One region of the Gemmobacter denitrificans genome, then DNA from elsewhere that is predicted to be linked to it. Evidence: riboswitches for the same ligand, from Rfam matches in the RefSeq annotation. Region 1 holds a riboswitch; the other holds the start of a gene.
The links. Region 1 has a riboswitch for cobalamin ahead of V6590_RS07730 (DUF1636 family protein). Riboswitches for the same ligand answer to the same signal wherever they lie in the genome.
Positions count from the first base shown of each region.

Region 2: it holds a riboswitch for cobalamin, as region 1 does, so the genes downstream of both, V6590_RS05450 (DUF1636 family protein) here and V6590_RS07730 (DUF1636 family protein) in region 1, are expected to answer to the same signal.

Region 1 is NZ_JBALHR010000003.1:406,391-410,043, forward strand. It holds gene V6590_RS07720 (ABC transporter substrate-binding protein) at 1-848, opposite strand, end outside; gene V6590_RS07725 (ABC transporter ATP-binding protein) at 864-1,640, opposite strand; gene V6590_RS07730 (DUF1636 family protein) at 1,637-2,089, opposite strand; cobalamin riboswitch at 2,122-2,333, opposite strand; gene V6590_RS07735 (type I glyceraldehyde-3-phosphate dehydrogenase) at 2,375-3,361, opposite strand; gene V6590_RS07740 (calcium-binding protein) at 3,469-3,653, opposite strand, start outside.
Region 2 is NZ_JBALHR010000002.1:464,846-468,498, forward strand. It holds gene cobN (cobaltochelatase subunit CobN) at 1-689, opposite strand, end outside; gene cobW (cobalamin biosynthesis protein CobW) at 693-1,727, opposite strand; gene V6590_RS05450 (DUF1636 family protein) at 1,724-2,122, opposite strand; cobalamin riboswitch at 2,203-2,397, opposite strand; gene cobO (cob(I)yrinic acid a,c-diamide adenosyltransferase) at 2,561-3,199, shown strand; gene V6590_RS05460 (cobyric acid synthase) at 3,430-3,653, shown strand, end outside.

The DNA of each region.
Region 1 (3,653 bases):
ACGAAACGGTCGTTCTTCACGGCGTCGATCCCGGCAAAGGCTGGATTGCCCTTCATGAAGGCAATCTTCTGTTCGGCGGTCACGTCGCCGTAATTCACGATCACCACAACCTGCGGATTGCGTTCCACCACTGGTTCCCAGCTGATTTCGGCCCAGCTTTTTTCCAGGTCGGCCATGATATTGGTGCCGCCTGCCGCCTCGATCAGCGCGGTGGGCATGGCATAGGCCCCGGCGGTGAAGGGCGCTTCCTCGCCACTGTCATAGACAAATACGCGCAGCGGGTTTGCGCGATCCACCCCCGCTGTCACTTCGGCCAGACGTGCCTGCCATCCCGCCACCAGACCTTCGGCGCGGTCTTCGACCCCGAAGATGCGCCCGAGGTTCAGAATGTCGGCATACATGTCATCCATGCTGGATTTGGACTTGGGTCCGATATGGATGCAGCTTTCGGTCAGTTCATAGGTCTTGATGTCGAAAGCGGCCAGCGTTTCCGGCGTCACCTCGCCGCCGACCTTCATCCCGTAGTTCCAGCCGGCAAAGAAGAAATCGGCTTCGGCACCAGCCAGGATCTCTTTTGTCGGGTATTTCGACGACAGTTCGGGAAGTTCGGCCACGCCGTCACGCATCTCCTCGTCCAGCGTTTTCCAGCCGGAAATGCCGGTATAGCCGACCATCCGGTCCCGCAGGCCCAGAACCAGCATCATTTCGGTCAGGTTCACGTCATTGGAAATGGCGCGGGCAGGGGCTGCATCAAAGGTCACCTCGCGGTCGCAGCTTTTCACGGTCACCGGGAAGGCGGCCGCAGCAGAGGCCGAGCAGAGAAGGGCAAGCAGGGAGAGGCGGATCATCTTGGGTCCTGAAGGTTAGAGATGGAAGGAAAAGCGCGGGCTGGGGCCGCTGCGGTCGATGCGCGCCTTCACCTGAAAGGCGTCGGCAAGGGTGGTTTCCGACAGCGCCAGATCAGGCGGACCATCGGCCAGAATGCGGCCATCGCGCAGGATCAGCACGCGTTCGGCAAATTCGGCGGCCAGTGTCAGATCATGCAGCGTGGCGATGACAGTCAGGCCAAGGCCTTTCAGCAGTGCCAGCAGTTCAAGCTGATGGCGGATATCCAGGTGGTTGGTGGGTTCGTCCAGCACGATCACCCGTGGTTGCTGGGCCAGCGCGCGCGCCACCATGACCCGCTGGCGTTCCCCGCCCGAAAGCGTGCCGAACGGGCGGTCTGCCATGGCAGTCAGGTCCATGCGCAGGATCGCGGCTTCGATGATCGCGGCATCCTCGCCGCCGGGCGTGGCAAGGCCGGATCCCCAGCCCCGGCGATGGGGCAGGCGGCCAAGGGCCACGATCTGCCGCGCGGTCAGGGCAAAATCGGTAGGTTGTTCCTGCAGCACGGCCGCAAGGCTGCGCGCGGCATCCGTGGCGGACAGCGCCCAGATATCGCGCCCCATCAGCCGCACCGTGCCCCGGCGCGGGGCCTGATGACGGTAGATCAGCCGCAAGAGCGAGGATTTTCCGGCCCCGTTCGCACCGCAGACCGCCATGATCTGCCCCTGCGGCACGCTAAAGTTGATATCCGACAGGATGTCAGGCCGGCCCCTTGGCCCCCAGCACACCCCCGACAGTTCGACCGCTGCGGTCATTGGATGGTGCCTTCGCGGGTCACGATCATCGCGGCGGGAATGCGGGCCAGAGTGTTGTCGCACAGGCGCGGCGGGCAATCCTTGCCGCCCATCCAGCCATCTTCGACAGCGGCATATAGCCGGGCAAATTCCACCAGATCGTCAATCGGCTGGTTCGGGTCGATGTCGCCGAACAGCCATGTCGCCTTGGCCGTGGCCCGCCAACCGACCACGCAGGGTTTGCCATGATCGGTCACACATCCGGCCAGGCAGGCAGTGCCCGACACTTCGAACGCCTCATCCAGCCCCGCCGTCGCAATGGCCGCGCGCAGCTTTTTCAAAAGCGCATGCCCCGGGGCGCAGGCCTGCCCCTGATGCTTGCAGGCCTTGCAGACCAGAATCTGATGCGGCGCGGTTTGCGCCACGGAATAAGGGGGTGCGGCCACGGGCCGCGGTTTGGAAAGGTCCATCATATGCTCCATCCGGGGCACCCCGCCCGGGTCGGTTGATTGCTCTGATGGCAGGTCTCCTGACTCGCGGGTCGTGGCTTGCTCCACCTTCCCGGCCTTTGGGGCCAGTGGTTTCGGAGGTCGCTCACCGCTTACAGTTGCGGGGGCAGTCACGGATTTGGCGGCTGTTGCCTACACCACACCGTATTCCCTTTTCACCCGGCCGCGCTTGGTTTGGCCGGGAACCATCGGTGCCGACAATCGCCGGTGCGGGGATTTCCGTCAAGCCATGATCACGACGCAGGATCAGGCGGGGGCGACCTCGGCGCATATCAGCCGGGCGACATCAAGCATGCGGTTGGAAAAGCCCCATTCATTGTCGTACCAGCCAAAGACCCGCAGCATCCCGCCCCGGGTGACCCGGGTTTCGGGGCAGGCCATGACGATGCTTTCGGGCCTTGCGCGCAGGTCGGATGAGACAAGCGGCAGGTCGGTCGCGCCGATCACCCCGCCCGCCGTGCGGAACACTGTATTTACCGCTGCCGCATCTGTCGGGCGTTCGGTCATCACGCAAAGATCAACGGCCGAAACGCTGGCCGTGGGCACCCGCACGGCGCTGCCCTCCAGCCGACCGGCAAGTTCGGGCAAGACCCGGTCCACCAGCCGCTGCGCCGAGGTGGTCGTGGGCACCATGGACAGCGCGGCGGCGCGTGACCGGGCGAAATCGGCGGCCGGGGCGTCTACCGTGGGCTGGCTGCCGGTATAGCAATGGATGGTGGTCATCGATCCGGTCACGATGCCCCAGTGCTGATGGATCAGTCGCGCCAGCGGGGCCAGCGCATTGGTGGTGCAGGAGGCATTGGACACGATCCGCTGCCCGGCAAGCTGGGTTTCATTCGCGCCCAGAACCAGCGTCAGATCTGCGGCAGCCGAAGGGCCCGAGATCAGCACCCGCCGGGCCCCGGCCTGCAACCCGCGTTCGGCCACGGCCCGGGCGTCGGCCCGGCCAGTACATTCCATCACCAGATCGACGCCGCGCAGGTCCAGCCCCGAAATATCGGGCGTGCGATGCAGCGGAATGGCCGTGCCATTCACCACCAGCGCACCGGGTTCGAGCGTCACAAGGCCCGGAAACGGGCCAAAGACACTGTCATACTGGAACAGATAGGCGCACATTTCCGCAGCGGCGATGTCATTGATCCCCGCAATACTCAGATCCGGCGCAGCCCCACCCGCCCAGGCCCGCAGGACAGAACGTCCGATCCGACCAAAGCCGTTGATGAAGACCTGCATCGCTCTGCCCCCGGTTGCCATGATCGCCGAAGTCTGACCACGCCCCGGCGGCAGTTGCAACCGGGGAATTTGATCACGTTTTGTGACGGTCGGGCTGCGGGCGCGTTTCAGGCCAGAAGGATATCGGCGTGGGTCAGCACCGCCCCATCCTGCAGATCGGCGATCAGGATGGCCTCTTTCGCGCCATTGCCATCTGCATCAAACCACAGCGTGCTGTCGCTTGTGCGGAACAGGAACAGGTCGGTCGCATAGGCGGCCTCGACATTGGTGCCGCTGCGGAAATACTGCGACG
Region 2 (3,653 bases), on a different contig from region 1:
CCATAGGCCCGCAGGCCGCGCGCCCGGGCCTGATGGATCAGCGCATCGATGGGTTCCAGATCGGCGGCGGTCAGATAGCTGCGGTAGAAGGTCACCACCAACAAGGGGCCTTCGCCCTCTGGCCCCGGCACCACACCCTGCGCGGGATCGTACCAGCCGCAATCGGGCACCGTCTTGTCGCCCATCACCGGCGGGGCATACAGCCCGGCAGCCAGCGCGAGTTGCGCCAGTGCCGCCTGCGCCGCCACCGCCCCCCCGGCATCGCACAGCGCCGCCAGCCGCCGCAATGTGCCCACCGGCAGGGTGGAAAGTTCATCCAGCCGCGCATCCGGGCGACCGTCAGCCGGCAGAATGGCCAAGGCGATGCCCTTGCGGCGGCACAGATCCTGCAGCTGCATCACGCCATAGGACCAATAGCTTTCGCCACCGATCAGCCGGATCAGGATGCCCTTGGCGCCGGGCAGGGTGTTTTCGACATAGGTATCGACCGACACCGGATGTTTCAGCGCCACCAGATTGCACAGCCGCAGCGAAGGCAGACGCCCCGCCGCCCGATGCCACCCCGCCGCGAAAGCGCCAAGATCGCTGTCGGAAAACGACAGAACCACCAGATCCGCAGGTGTCTGGCCCGGATCATAGGGGGTCTCGCTTTCCTCAAGCCCGTGGCTTTCGCGGAAGGTGACGTGCAAGGATCAGCCCTCCAGCACGGCGCGGATCGCCGTTTCGTTCACATGATCATGTTCGGCAATGACCACCAGCCGGGTGGCGCGCGGCGTATCGCCCCAGGGCCGGTCATATTGCGCGCGGACGCGTTCGCCCACGGCCTGCACCAGCATCCGCATCGGCTTGCCCACGACCGCGACATAGCCCTTCACGCGCAGGATATCCTGTTCGCGGGCCAGACGGCGGATGGCCTCTTGCAGCCGGTCGGGATCGGCCACTTCGGGCAGATCGATCACGACGGTATCGAAGTCGTCATGTTCGTGATCGTCATGGCCGTCATGATGGCTGGGGCGGGCGGCCAGATCATCTTCGGCTGCGGCGTTCAGACCCAGAATGACGCGCGGGTCGATCACCCCTTCGGTCATCGGCAGGATCGGCAGCTTGCGCGGGGCCTCGGCCTCGATCACCGCGCGGGCGGCGGCCAGACCGGCCTCCCCGGCCAGATCGGCCTTGGACAGCAGCACCACATCGGCGCAGGCGATCTGATCCTCGAACACTTCGGACAGCGGGGTTTCGTGATCCAGGCTGTCATCGGCGGCGCGCTGCGCATCCACCGCTGCCACATCGGGGGCAAAGCGACCTGCCGCCACGGCCTCGGCATCGGCCAGGGCCACGACACCATCAACCGTGATCTTCGACCGGATCGCCGGCCAGTCAAAGGCCTTGAGCAAGGGCTTGGGCAGGGCCAGACCCGAGGTTTCGATCAGGATGTGATCGGGGCGCAGCGGCAGGGCCATCAGGGCCTCGATCGTGGGGATGAAATCATCGGCCACGGTGCAGCAGATGCAGCCATTGGCCAGTTCGACGATGTTTTCCACCGGGCAGTTTTCATCGGCGCAGGATTTCAGGATATCGCCATCCACCCCCACGGTGCCGAATTCGTTCACCAGCACGGCCAGACGCTTGCCCTGCGGGTTCTGCATCAGATGGCGGATCAGCGTCGTCTTGCCCGCGCCCAGAAAGCCGGTGATTACGGTGACGGGGATCTTGGTCAGGTCAGTCATTCGGCGGCGTCCTTCAGGGCGGGAATGGGGTCAAGGGCGGGCAGGGGCGGGATGCGCGCAAGGCTCTGCTTGCGGAAGATTTCGGGCCGCTCGCGCCAGGGCACAAGCCCGTCGGCCGTGGCGGCATAGGCCGCCGCCCCTTGCAGAATGGCCGCAGCATGGGTTTCGGGGTCCATTCGGCCATAGACATAGGTCCATTTGTCCGGGGCGGACAAAGCGACGGCACAGCCATTGCTGCAGGCTGAGAGACATTCGACCGGCAGGATTGCCACCCCCTCGGGGAGCGGTTCGGCCAGGAGCGCGGCAAGCAGCTGCGCGCCCGGGCGCGGGCCATCAGGGGGCGCGGCCCCCTCGCGGCGGCAGGTGGTGCAGACATGCAGCAGGGCCTGTGCCATGCGTCTTCTCCCATCGGGCAGGGGCATGGCACGGCAGGGGCAAAGGCCCCGGTCGCGCAGCGGAAACACCCCGTCCGCCCGTCACTTCATTGCTGCTGGCAGGTCTCCCGGCTTGCGGAGCGGGTTTCCCCCCGGTCCCGGCCTTCCCGGCTGTACGCCAGTGGCATGGGGCCTCTCCGGTCACGGTCGCGGGGGCGGCTGCGCTTGCCCCGGATGGGGGGACGCATTCCTTCTTCGCCTGCCACAGGGCAGGAACCAGCATGACCGCCTTGTGACAGATTGGCCTTGCGAGTCAAGAACAGGCGCGGCGTCTGCAGGGGCAAGGGCGACATCCGCCGCCGCAATCGGCGCGACGCCGCCCCCGCTGCGGCAAAGGTCGGAGCCGGGCTTTCCGGCCCTGCGGCAATCGGTTAGACCTGCAGGTCAGAGGAGATGCCCATGACCGACGACGCCGCAGCCCAAAGCACCCCGCAGGATGATCTTGCCCGCCATGCCGCCAAGATGGCCAAGAAAAAGGCCGCCCGCGACAAGATCATGGCCACCAAGGAAGGCGAAAAGGGTCTTGTCATCGTTCATACCGGTGCGGGCAAGGGCAAGTCGTCCTCGGGCTTTGGCATGATCCTGCGATGCATTGCCCATGGCATGCCCTGCGCGGTCGTGCAATTCATCAAGGGGGCCTGGGATACCGGCGAACGTCGGCTGATCGAAGGAAACTTCGGTGACCTTTGCCAATTCCATGCCATGGGCGAAGGCTTCACCTGGGAAACTCAGGACAAGGCGCGTGACATTGCGGCGGCCCGGAAGGGTTGGGAAAAGGCCAAGGAACTGATCCGCGACCCGGACATCCGTTTCGTGCTGCTGGACGAGATCAACATCGCCCTGCGCTACGATTATCTGGCGGTGGACGAGGTGGTTGCCTTTCTGCGTGACGAGAAACCGCCGATGACCCATGTCTGCCTGACGGGCCGCAACGCGAAGGAAGAACTGATCGAGATTGCTGATCTGGTGACCGAGATGGCATTGGTGAAGCATCCGTTTCGGTCGGGGATCAAGGGACAGAAGGGCGTCGAGTTCTGACGCATCGCAAGGATGGGGGCTCTGCCCCCGGCGTGCTGGCGCACGACTCTACCGGGATATTTGGACCAAGATGAAGGGCACGTGGTGTTGACCGAATCCAGGCTGGGTCAGGTTGCGGTACAGGGAGGGATCCTGTTGACCGCCCAAGGTAAAGGCGCCGCGTTTCCCCCGGGAAACCGGCCCGCAGGGCGGAGGGGGCAGCGCCCCCTGATCCCGCAAGGATTTCTGCCATGCCTGCGCTGATGATCCAGGGGGCCGGGTCCAATGTCGGCAAATCCTTGCTGGTGGCCGGGCTGTGCCGGGCCGCGCGTCGGCGGGGGCTGACTGTCGCGCCGTTCAAGCCGCAGAACATGTCGAACAATGCCGCCGTTACCGCAGATGGTGGCGAGATCGGGCGCGCGCAGGCGCTGCAGGCCTTGGCATCTGGGCTTGATCCGATCACCGATATGAACCC